4 regions of the Lysinibacillus sp. NPDC056959 genome follow, and region 2 is predicted to be linked to each of the others. Evidence: riboswitches for the same ligand, from Rfam matches in the RefSeq annotation. Region 2 holds a riboswitch; each other region holds the start of a gene.
What was found. A riboswitch is a leader RNA that binds a small molecule or an ion and turns the genes downstream of it on or off. The one in region 2 is predicted to bind cobalamin.
Positions count from the first base shown of each region.

Region 1: it holds a riboswitch for cobalamin, as region 2 does, so the genes downstream of both, ACFTQ7_RS02905 ((2Fe-2S) ferredoxin domain-containing protein) here and cobT (nicotinate-nucleotide--dimethylbenzimidazole phosphoribosyltransferase) in region 2, are expected to answer to the same signal.
Region 3: it holds a riboswitch for cobalamin, as region 2 does, so the genes downstream of both, ACFTQ7_RS09415 (ABC transporter substrate-binding protein) here and cobT (nicotinate-nucleotide--dimethylbenzimidazole phosphoribosyltransferase) in region 2, are expected to answer to the same signal.
Region 4: it holds a riboswitch for cobalamin, as region 2 does, so the genes downstream of both, ACFTQ7_RS09405 (hypothetical protein) here and cobT (nicotinate-nucleotide--dimethylbenzimidazole phosphoribosyltransferase) in region 2, are expected to answer to the same signal.

Region 1 is NZ_JBHURE010000002.1:169,640-172,813, forward strand. It holds gene cobJ (precorrin-3B C(17)-methyltransferase) at 1-1,667, opposite strand, end outside; gene ACFTQ7_RS02905 ((2Fe-2S) ferredoxin domain-containing protein) at 1,672-2,043, opposite strand; cobalamin riboswitch at 2,183-2,364, opposite strand; cobalamin riboswitch at 2,591-2,775, shown strand; gene ACFTQ7_RS02910 (energy-coupling factor ABC transporter permease) at 2,921-3,174, shown strand, end outside.
Region 2 is NZ_JBHURE010000041.1:13,038-16,211, forward strand. It holds gene ACFTQ7_RS23930 (YheC/YheD family protein) at 1-475, shown strand, start outside; cobalamin riboswitch at 1,502-1,678, shown strand; gene cobT (nicotinate-nucleotide--dimethylbenzimidazole phosphoribosyltransferase) at 1,793-2,848, shown strand; gene ACFTQ7_RS23940 (trimeric intracellular cation channel family protein) at 2,969-3,174, opposite strand, start outside.
Region 3 is NZ_JBHURE010000006.1:41,607-44,780, forward strand. It holds gene ACFTQ7_RS09410 (GTP-binding protein) at 1-883, opposite strand, end outside; cobalamin riboswitch at 1,025-1,211, shown strand; gene ACFTQ7_RS09415 (ABC transporter substrate-binding protein) at 1,381-2,376, shown strand; gene ACFTQ7_RS09420 (precorrin-3B methylase) at 2,437-3,102, shown strand.
Region 4 is NZ_JBHURE010000006.1:37,702-40,875, reverse strand. It holds gene ACFTQ7_RS09410 (GTP-binding protein) at 1-327, shown strand, start outside; gene ACFTQ7_RS09405 (hypothetical protein) at 689-1,453, opposite strand; cobalamin riboswitch at 1,698-1,882, opposite strand; gene ACFTQ7_RS09400 (SPOR domain-containing protein) at 2,147-2,428, opposite strand; gene ACFTQ7_RS09395 (hypothetical protein) at 2,613-3,029, shown strand.

The DNA of each region.
Region 1 (3,174 bases), on a different contig from region 2:
TCGCCGCATGGAGCTGGCTCAACTTTTATTTTTGAAGACATATCCTGATACGTAAAATGTAGGATCTTTTTCACACGCTTGAAGTATTTAAACAAACGTTCATTTGGATGTGCATTTGCTTTATATTCTTCGATAATGTCGGTAATAAGCGGTATTAGCTGTTCAGGTTCTAATCCCTCAACAACAGGCTGAGCCGCATGTGCTGTCCGACCAACTGGCTTGGCACCAATAAAAACATCGAATTTACTTTTACGATAAACAATGCCAATATCATCAAATACGGCTCGATAACACGCCATACCACAGCCATTAAAACCAATATTCAATGTTTTCGGTAACGACATGCCACCAAGCTTTTCTTGAATCTCTTCCGCATATGGGATCGAATCGGTTTTTTCTCCGTAACAAAAATCACAAGCCTTTAACGAAAGTACGTCACCAATTGGTGTTAGTAAAAAGCCCACTTCACGAAGCTTTGCTGTAATCTCTCCTGGCTCAGACGTAGGAATTTTTAAATGAATTTGGTGGTCTGGTGTATACTCCATCGTTCCTTCCTCACCAACTACCTCAGCTAAGGTCATCATTTGTTGAGGAGTAAAAAACTTATTGGCTACCCCAGGACTAACAGCTAATTCAAAAACCGATTCGATTTTTTGTTGAACGAGCTTAGATGTTACTTTCACAGCGTTAGTTCCCTTCACCTTTGCCAGAGCTGCTGTTGCCATTTCAAGGGATGACTTTTTAGGCTTTGGTTGTGGTGTTATAGCTAAACTGGGCTTTATACGATTGGCATTCGGATCTGTTGCAAAATCATTTCGCGCTGCCCCAGTTTCTTGATTCATTGCCCATGGTTCATTTTCTTCCTTTAGTCGTTGATGTGGTCGTAACGGCTGTTTTTCTTCTCCAAGTGTATATTTACGCTGATAACCACGTGGTGTAATCATTTTATTGTCATAGAAAAATGTTGTTGAATTCCCGATAATAACGGTTGTTAACATGCCGATATCATGTTCAAGCATTTCTGCTAAAGTCGTCATCGTAATTTCCTGACGGTCACGATACGCGCTTTTCACAAGTCCAACCGGTGTATCTGGCGAACGATATTCTAATAAAATTCGTTGAGCCTCTACAATTTGTCTCGTACGACGTCCACTTTTTGGGTTATAAAGCGCAATAACAAAATCCGCCATCGCCGCTGCTTCTACTCGCTTAGCAATTAAATTCCAAGGTGTTAAGTGGTCACTCAAACTAATTGTACAAGCGTCGTGCATAATAGGAGCACCTAGTAAACTTGCACACGAATTAATAGCAGAAATACCTGGAACAATTTCTACTTCGATACCAGTAGCTTCAGTCCATCCTAGCTCGATTAATACTTCATACACTAATCCAGCCATCCCATAAACACCGGCATCACCGCTGGAAATAACCGATACGATACTTCCAGCCTCTGCTTGACGTACCGCTTCCTGTGCACGTGAAACTTCTTCTGTCATACCAGTACTAATAATCGACTTTGCACTAACTAAATCTTGAATAAGCTCAACATAGGTTTTATAACCAATAATCATATGACTTTGTTGTAGTGCCTCTACAGCACGAGTCGTAATATGTTTAAAGTCTCCAGGGCCAAAGCCAACTACGAAAATCTTACCTTTTTGCGCCATTTTGTTACCCCTCTTTCACCTTTTCAATACCTTTAATGGCTGTTGTTTGTGCTGTACGCTGTAAAGATCCTTCACGTAAAGTAAAGACATGCTCATTATGTAAAGATTCATGATTTAAATCTTGTACGAGTGCCTTCGCATGCTCTGTTGTCGGCACGCGGTACCAATTCCCTTGAGGATAAGCAATGACAACACAAGCATCTTTACACCTACCATTACAGCGAGTCCTTGTCGTATGTATTTCCTTATCAAGTTCCAGTACCTGTATTTCATCACGAATTGCCTGAGTAATGTCCTCAGCATCTTTTTTCATACAGCTACTACCATTGCATATAAAAAGATGTGTTTTCATCCCCTCTAAATTCCAAGTTGTCATAGTTTTTCTCCCCTCATTTGCTTTTAGGAAAAAGAAAAACCTTTACTCTAGACGAAGAGTAAAGGTTTAGTAGAAGCCAAATAAAAACGAATATATACAGGTACTCGTTCTCGCTTCAACTTCTCCCTCCGAAAAGTTTGCATGTATCATCACATAAGCAGGTTTCCTGACTTAAGCTTCCTTTTACTTTCGCGCCTTCCTAGTTCTCACTAGTGGCATCCGCGATTTCATCAGCTATTACAGTAGCGGGGGCTGTATCGGATTCTCACCGATTTCCCTATTATCTTGAAAATATTCAAGCACTTATGAATGTTTTATATGAAATTATTATTTTTTTAAAATTAAAAACTGTTTCTATCATAGCCTATTTTTTTAAAATTTCAATATTTCTTTCTAAATTTGTGACATTTTCAGTAATTTTTTAATGAAAAACATGACATTTCTTTTCTATTTATCTAAATTTTCGACATAGACACTCAATTAAAAATTTTTTCTTAAAAAGTATAGCATATATATGGAAAATCATGTTACACTTTGTCGTGAAATCACAACTTCATCTTTTTTCGGTGCGAATTGTTCATCATTTCGCTTAAAAGGGAAGCCGGTTTAAGTCCGGCGCGGTCCCGCCACTGTACTAGGGAGTTTTATAGATAATGTCACTGTCCAAAGGATGGGAAGGCCTATAAAACGTTGATCTAAAGCCAGGAGACCTGCCGAAAAATATGTGATCGTTTGAACCTACGAGGATAGGTATGCGGCTGAGCAAATTAGAATTTTATTTGCATTTTTAGCTATGCACTTTTCCACAATTGGAGAAGTGCTTTTTTGATTTCATCGCATACTAATTCTAACTATTTTAATGTGAGGAGGAGAGGTTTTGAAATTCTCAGGTTGGAAGCTTAGTTATTTCTTATTGGCATTTTTATTCGTGCCAGATCGTGCATTTGCGATGCACATTATGGAGGGCTTTTTGCCAATTGAATGGGCGATTTTTTGGTGGGTCTTATCCATTCCATTTATTATTTTAGGATTACGTTCTATTCGTAAAACTATTGATGAAAATCCTGAAACAAAAATGATTTTAGGATTATCTGGTGCCTTTGCCTTTGTACTATCAGCTTTAAAAATCCC
Region 2 (3,174 bases):
ATATGAGAAACACGGTAGATTAAGCGGAAATTATATTATACAGGAAGGGGTCAAAAGTCTCACCCCTGATGGGGATTCAATATCTATTCGTGTTCATGTTCAAAATCTAAAGGGAAAATGGGTAATTGGTGGAATTTACGGAAGGGTTGCAACTGAGGATCATGGGATTGTCAATTCAAATCGGGGTTCTAAAGCAATATCGATTGAGGAATTATTATCAGGTTATTTGATGATGGATAATACAAAGAAAGATCAAACAATAGATTCTCTAAAAGAAGATTCAATTTTAGCAGCTGAAGTAATAGCATCCCACTTTCCTTGTAGAGAATATGGCATTGATTTTGGAATAAATCTTGAAGGAAAACCTATATTATTTGAAGTAAATACAACGCCTAGCATTCGTAGTTTTGCCAAAGTTGATAGGGCAATCTGGAAGAACATTGTTGAGATTAGGAAAAAGCAAAATGAAGGCTAAGTTTGAAATGTAGTTATTTTTCATTTTAGTCATCAGCATATTTCTATTCAATAGACATACATCAAAAAATTACTTTCCTTTCTATAATTTTAGGAAAGAAGAAACTTAATTGCATCCGTTACTTGTGAACGATTAGGGATTTCCTGAAAAAATGGATTATGGTTGGGTAGGCGCGATATGAATCAATTTTCTTTGGAGACGATTCAGCATGGGCTCAAATTCCCAGCCCTCAGGAACCTGAATTCGCGTACATTAGTTTATTTGGTTATTCGAAGTGTTAAAAGATTCTTTTGATTCACTCTTATTGGCGAAGGAAAATCCCTGGAAAAAATGTCTGTTTACAACTTAAGCAGACCTATTTTTATATTAATTATACTTTGTTAGAGATATGTAGAACTATAACTTCTGAATGATTGTAGGGAATAGTTTCACTTCATTTTGAAGCAACGTCCTAAAGATATTGGTTACTCGAAAGATTTCAGTATGTAGTTTTTTAGTAACCATTAATAACTACTTAGGCTTGGAATAAAGTTTAATTAAAAGCACTTCTTTAGCCTACATTTTAAGATAAATAAAAAGAATCCATTTCGAATAAAAGGCTTCTTATTTTTGCTTACTGAAGTACTATAAAAAACAATTAAAGAGAAAAGGAACCAATAAAACTAAAATAGCACCTATACCAAAAACAGAAATCACTTTTATCATGTCTTTCTTCAACAAAACACCACCTAATATCCATTTCTTAAAATCCAAACTATTATGTAAGGATGAGTGCTTTTATACTGCGTTTATATTAGTGTTAACGTTATTACTAGTGAATTAATTATTAGCAGTGTGAATTAGCCTTTCATAAGATCAAAAACTGACTGAACTTTCAGTAGTAACTGCTATAGCAGTAATTACTTTAGTATTTTGTGTTAAAGTTTTTAAATATGAATAATTAAGCATATCTATTTACTTAAAAAACAATGAAGCTTGAAAATTTAAAATGTTGACACAATGAGCGCTTTGCCGTAGATTTAAAGTAATTGCATAAAAGCGTTAGGTGCCCACTGCGGGAGAATAGGGAATAAAGTGAAAAACTTTAGCGGTCCCACCACTGTAAAAGGGAGTTTCATAGAGAATGCCACTAGCATCGTTCTGGGAAGGTTCTATGAAATGTTGAAATTGAGCCAGGAGACCTGCCTATCTGCTTCGTATTATATAGACGATGGAAAAGTCTGTAGTTTATTTGTTATGGATAAACTACAGGCTTTTTATTTTTTTCTCTAAATCATTCTTCGAGTAACGAGGGCAAAAAAGAAAGGGGAAATTTTCATGCAATTATTACAACAAACGATCCACAACATTCAAAGTGCCGACCACAAAATGATGGGGCAGGCAAGAGAACGCATAGATGCACTTTGCAAGCCACCTAGTAGTCTGGGAAAGCTGGAAACTCTAGCTGTGCAACTATCTGGTATTACAGGTGAACTATATCCTACAATTGATAATAAAGCAATTATTGTCTGTGCCGCGGATCATGGTGTCTGTGATGAAGGAGTGACACCGAACCCACAAAATGTGACGGTCTTCCAAACATTAAATTTTCCTAGAGGCGGAACTGGTGTCTGTGCTATCGCAAAAATCACAGATGCAAAAATTGTCACGGTAGACGTTGGCGTTAAAGAGGATATTCCAAGCGATGCTGGTGTTATCATTAAAAAGATTAAATATGGTACGGACAATATGGCAAAAGGACCTGCTATGTCAAGGGAAGAAGCCATTCAATCCATTGAAGTAGGAATTGAAGTAGCTACGGAAGAAATTAAAAAAGGGATAAATGTGCTCGGGACAGGTGAAATGGGTATCGGTAATACAACACCTAGTGCTGCTATATTATCGGTTCTTCATGAGTGTCATCCGAATGAAGTGACAGGCTTCGGTGCAGGAGTTGGACCAGGAGGGATTGCACATAAAGTAGAGGTTATTTACAATGCTATTGCATTAAATAAACCAAATCGCCATGATGCTATTAATATTCTTGCAAAAGTTGGAGGGCTAGAAATAGGCGCTATGGCAGGAGTGATACTTGCTGCCGCCGCACATCGAAAACCAGTTGTTATTGATGGCTTTATTTCTACTATTGCAGCTCTTATTGCATACGAACTTGAGCCAAACGTCAAAGACTATATTATTCCTTCTCATGCCTCTGAAGAACCAGGTGCAAAAATTGCCGCTGAAATGCTCGGAATTGAACCGATGCTACAAATGAATATGCGATTAGGAGAGGGCTCTGGTGCAGCTTTAGCCTTTCCTATTTTGGATGCAGCAAGCTCTATGATGAAAAACATGACTACATTAGAGGAAGCTATGCTACTGTTGAAAAAGTAGATCTATTAATCTTTAGGTGCTTATTGTCGCTGCTGTGGATGCACGGCGTTTGTGAAAATAAGAACAATTCAAAACAAGCCCAAATCTGATATTTGGGCTTGTTAATATGCAACGATATAGCTATGCCCGACTCAACCTCCGTAACGGTAAACGCCATTTCTTCATATATGAAAGTATTCTTAGTATTGTGATCACACCAAATAATACATATAAAAAGGTATCCCCTGAAAATAGTTGAAGTCCGATAATAAGCCCGGCTAGTGCTGCCCAAACACCATAAATTTCATCACGGAGGACTAATGGTTGTCGTCTAGCTAATAAATCTC
Region 3 (3,174 bases), on a different contig from region 2:
GAGTAGTTTCATACCGGTTGCCATTGTATAGTCGAATCTCCGTCACTTTTTCAGTCACGTCTCCAAATGAAAGTTCATCACGGACATGTAACGTTCCTTGCAAAGATTTGATAAAAGTTAAGCGTTGATGTCCATCATGACGAATTTTAAACACCTCACCTTGAAACGGAGCGTTGTTATTAAATTGTGTCTCTGTAAGGAGGGGGAGCTGTGTTAGGAATTCCTTTATTCCACTATCTTTTAAGGCAGACCCAGTAAAACATAGAAAGGCCTTTTCCTGTTTAATCATCCGAGATAAATGAGTAAGGCAGCTAGAGCTATCCAATGTTTCATTGAGAAAAGCATCGAGAAGTTGTTCATCACGTTCAGCAAGCCGCTCCATTATGTCGTTTGAAACATAGTCGGAACGGAGCGGTTCGTCTACGAATAAAACATCTGCAGAGCAATCCTTTTGAAGCGCAGCCATTACAGCTTCAACATCTGCTCCTTCACGATCAATTTTGTTAATAAAAAAGAAGGTTGGAACATGATATTGGCGTAAAAGTTGCCACACTGTTTCAGTATGACCTTGTATTCCTTCGACAGCACTAACAATAATAATGGCATAATCCATAACCCGAATGGCACGCTCCATCTCTGGAGAGAAATCGACGTGCCCTGGTGTATCGATCAACGTATATGTATCATCCCCAAACGTCATGCGGCCTTGCTCCGCAAAAATCGTAATGCCTCGCTGACGCTCCAACTCATGATTATCTAGAAATGTGTCCTGGTGATCCACTCGTCCACGAGCTTGAATACTGTTTGTATGAAATAGTAACTGCTCAGAAAATGTTGTTTTACCGGCATCCACGTGAGCAAGTACTCCAATTGTTACATGCATAAAAAGATCCTCGTTTCTATTCATTCATTTAACAACATTGTAACAGAATTGGTATAAAAAATATTTCATATAGTGTTTATGTCGCAATAGTGTTAATATATGTATGATTGCGAATCTACTAGTCAATCAATATATACAACAAAATAAAAACGACGTATTGGTGTAAATGACCTTTGTTATTTGCTTAAAAGGGAAATCGGTGTAAATCCGATGCTGTCCCGCAACTGTAAATGGGGAGTCTATACAAGATGCCACTGTAGCCACGCTATGGGAAGGCGTATAGATGATGAACCTAAGCCAGGATACCTGCCAATATGTATGTATTACTGAATCCACGAGGATGGGGATAGTGAATAGGTTGAAAAACCTTTCTTTTGCTATGCTAACCTCTTGGAAACAAGGGGGTTTTTTTATGCCCTTTTCTAGAATCGCTATCTGGTAGCATAGGAGTCTAAACGATTTCTTTCTATATATTTAACATCAAAGGAGAAGAGGATATGAAGAAATGGAATAGCTTATGGCTAGTCTTTGCGATCGCATTGGTAGCTATATTGGGTGCATGTAGTGAAAAGGACAAACTAGAATCTGCTACACAAAGTGAGAAGGTAGAGCCTTCACAAGCTGAAAAGTCAGACATAACGATTGAAAATAATGGAACAACTCAAGTATATAAGGAAGCCCCAAAAAAAGCGATTAGCTTAAATCAGCACGTGACAGAAATTATGTTAGCTTTAGAGCTAGAAGATTCAATGGTAGGGACGGCGTACTTAGATGACAAAATTTATGAGCCCCTACAAGCGGCCTATGATAAAGTGCCTGTGTTAGCAAAACAGTATCCTACAAAGGAGCAGGTTATTGATGCAGAAGCAGATTTTTTATTAGGTGGTTGGAAAAGCGCCTTTGGAGAGAAAGGTGTTGGAACACAAAAAGAGCTTGAAACATTAGGCATTCACACTTATTTACATACAGCCTCAATCATGACGAAACCAACTTTAGACGATATTTTCACAGATATTCGAAATATCGCAAAAATTTTCCGTGTTGAAGATCGTGGAGAAGCACTAATTGAAAAAATGACAAAGGATGTAGAGGATGTCCGTGCAAAACTACCGCAAAATGGAGAAGAACTGCCTGTTTTAGTGTTTGATAGTGGTGATAAAGAGATCTTCACTGCAGGACAAAACATTATGAATGAACTTGTTACGATGGCCGGCGGTAAAAATATTTTTGGTGATGTGGAATCGGGTTGGACTACGGTGTCCAAAGAAGAAACAGTAGAACGTAATCCAGCGGTCGTAGTTGTCATAGATTACGGAGAAACAACAGCGGAAGCAAAAATAAACTTCTTAAAAAATGATCCAGCCTTGAAGGAAATGGAAGCAGTCAAAAACGAACGCTTTGTGATTCTACCACTTTCTGCTGCATCTGAAGGGGTACGTGCTGCAGAAGCCATTCAAATTTTGGCGAAAGGCTTCTATCCTGAGAGTTTTTAAGTATCCAATAAATGGGGGGCTAGCAATTGGCTAGCTCCTTTTTCATAAGGAGAAGTATTTATGAATGCATTCCGTTCGAATATACCGGACAAAACCTTCGAAAACTTAAACAATAATGGGGATTTTACTCGCCTTGCCGTAAGCCCAGGCATTATTAATAAACATTATACCCCTGCACAATTCCAAACAATAGCAAAGGTTGTAGGGGAAAAGGGTGCCATAAAATACTCTGCCTCTTACAGCATATTATTATCTATCCCAACAGTAGAAATTGAAAAGACGATTGAGGAGCTAGAAGACGCTGGCCTTTATGTGGCAAAGCAAGGTCCGATTGTAGCGATGAAAGCGTGTGATTTTTGTGATGGTGACAAAATGGAGGCAGCACCAATTACAGAAAAGCTATATCATTCATTAAAAGGAATCACTGTCCCTACAAGATTACGTGTAAACGTCAATGGCTGTGCCTCTGCTTGTTATAATGCGGTGTATGATGATATTGGGCTTGTTTATCAAAAGGATAGCTTTGATGTCTATTTAGGAGCAGTGCCGATGGGAGCGAATGCAAAAGCCGGGACACTCTTTGCGAAAAAGGTAGGGGTAGAGCTTATTGAAGGCTTTTTAAAGCAAATCATTGAGCTCTATCAGAAACATGCTCGTCCGAATGAACCCTTTTATAAATTTTATCGCAGAACAAATTCTGCTGATTATTGGAAAGATTTAAACTGACTCATTATCATAATGTGGGTTCGACTTACGTACTGATTGGGTGCTTTACTAGGTGCGTCTGATAAGCCGCTA
Region 4 (3,174 bases), on a different contig from region 2:
ATGATGACGGACATTCAGCAAGCTGCTGGTACATTTGACGCACCAATCATAACTGAACATGACGCGATTGTAACCGGCCGGGCCCCTGTCTCAACATTTATGAGCTACAGTACAACCTTTGCCGCCTACACCAATGGGAAAGGCGTACTTTCCCTACAATTTGATGGCTACGATACATGTCACAATACAGAAGAAATTATTGCGCAAATAAGCTACGATAAGAACGCCGATCCCGACTATACATCCTCTAGTATTTTTTGCGCAAAAGGCAAGGGCTACTCCGTTCCATGGCACGAAGCACAAGCAGCAATGCATTGTATTGACTAAATTCATAAAAACAGGACATGATTTGTTAGATCAATGTCCTGTTTTCTTATGTTTCATGAAGAGTTACTATACTTTTGTGAGTAATCTTGCTTCGCGCGGGTATTTACCTTCCTTCCGCGGGTATTTGCCTTTCTTCCGCGGGTATTCCCCTTCCTTCTGCGGGTATTTGCCTTTCTTCCGCGGGTATTCCCCTTCCTTCTGCGGGTATTTGCCTTTCTTTCGCGGGTATTTACCTTCCTTCCGCGGGTATTCTTGCTTCGCCCGGGTATCTACCCTATACTGACAACTCCATTCTACTACCTTGCCAGGCATATACCTTCACCTCGGGGTATTGAAATTCATCCCGCACATTTTTAATTTACTAAGCTTGTATCGTTTTCTGTCCCTGTTTATTAATAAGATATGAAGATTCCACCACAACGTAGCTATAGGATTGTGAGAAATCCATTAAAACTTTGCCAGGTCGACTTTTCAAAAGTTGTAAATTATCAATCAGTTCAAGCAATAGTTCATGACCTTTTCCACGTGGGTGCCAGTTTAAATGATTATCATTTAGTTCCTTCACAGCTTTTAGAAATTGATGATACTCTCGCTCTATAAAATTGATTAGTTGTTTATTTTTATAAACTACTCGTGATAAATCCTCTACATATACTTCATAAAAGCGCATCACTATCGAGCACAATAAATCATTGACCCGAGCGGCACTTAGTATTGGCTTAGGGGCTTGGGAAAGTCGCTCTAGATTTGGTTTTGCACGCGTCGAATCGATACGTGTAATTAAATGAAAATGTTCACCATTAACATCGTACACAATTGGATTTGTCGGCATATACATCATAAAATCATTTGTTTTTGTTTTAAGTTGATCTGTAATAATTGCTTTTGCAAAAAGGTGGCCATGAAAACTTTCATTTTGAATCCAAATAATATCTTTGTTATATAAAATTTGATCAAACAATCGTTCATTACTAATAAGATTGCTAGCTATTAATTGATCGACAAGGGATTCTACAACCATTCTTGTTGTAGCTTTCTTGGCAATTTCAGTGCGTGGCTGCTTACAAATTTTCATTTCTACATATTGCGAATCCTGTGCTGTACTTACATGAATATTCGTCATCATTGCATCCTCTTTTCGTACATATTTTTCAAAACGGAAGTCTTCTTTTACATAAAAAAAGGATTTCCTACAACTAGAGGAAATCCTTCATTCTATCTTTTTCATTCATCACATAATGTCAAATGATACCCAAGCATAAAAGAATTGCCTTGAAAGCGATTACCTTCTTTTTGGGCGTTTGACGTACGGTGACGAACAGAGCATTCTGTTTTGTCAATATGCCACCTCCTATTCCTCGTAGGGTTATGGTGTGTACTCATAATAGGCAGGTATCCTGACTCATGGTCATCACTACTTTTCACCTTCCCGTCGTTAAACAGTGGTATATGAAAAGTCGCTCACATTTACAGTTGCGGGACAGTGTCGGATTTGCACCGACTTCCCTTTTAAGCGTTATCAAGAGATAAACGCACCTATTATTTATTAATATTAAATTGTAATTTAACACACTAATACATGTAGAGTAGATATTCCTTTTGTATTTCTGGTTTAAATTGTAATATGTATTCTAGTATTTGTCAAAAGACAAAAAAGGGCTATCCCAAATTAATGAGATAACCCTATTAATTATTCTAATTTTCCCAAACCTGACCTCCATAATTGGTCGGTGAGGTCAATTTGCAAGGTTATCATTTGGACAAACTGTAAGGCAAAAATTAACGCGGGTGTGAATCTGCGTACCTGTTTTGGGTACGGCTATTGCATTCTACCAATGATAGAACAAAATGCGGAACGCCCTTCCTCAATAAGTAGTTTACATGCAAATTCACATTGAACTTGTGAAGTGTAATGTCCCGACTGAATACGGTAACCATCCTTCTCATTACCGAACACCTCACCATATCCGAGGTATTTCTGTGACAATAATAATTGTAAGCGTGTGTTTGCTTCTGCTCTTGTCTTGAATGGCGCTGTATGAATACGGAAGAACTTAGCACCTTTCGGAACATCAGTAAAAAGAGTTGGAAAGCAATCTATATAATAAATTCAGTCGTATCAAGGGTTTGGAGTATATTTGTGAAAATACATAATTAATAATGCTAGAAATATTAGTTCTAAGCAAATTATAGTGAGTGAAGTCTATTTAGATTTTTTATGTTCATTGTTCGAGATATGAGTTATTATATAAACATTGCTTTCTATTAATTAGGAGTTGTTTTGTGTGAAAGATAATCTTAAGAAATATGTTATTTTATCCCTAACCATAGTATTTTCGGTATTTACGGCACTGTATTTATATGATAAATATCAAGAATATCAATTTGATAAGGGCATTGCAGATGAAAATGAAAAAAAATTAGAGCAAGAAAGGGAAAGATTTCTGAATAAAGTGAAGGTTGAATTTAAAAGGGATACTTCTTTTGATACATTTGCTGTTGAAATTACAAATTTTAATGACAGAACTATTCATGGATATATAGAAGTCACAATTCTCGATAAAAATGAAGAAGTATTATGGGAAGAATTAGTTTTCATTCCAGAAGATGGAATAAAAAGTGGGGATACGTATAGATACGTAAAGGATTATGATTCAGTTGAAAATGCTGATTCAGTTAAATTCGAAAAATCGGTTTATTAGTTAATTGCACATCATACATATCAAACACGCTACCTATCATGGTTTGCGTGTTTTTTGTTTTGTATAGACAATACTAATTTAAATGTTAACGTTTATTAATAATATTTATTATATAAAGGTTAACTTTTTAGTATAACTTATATTT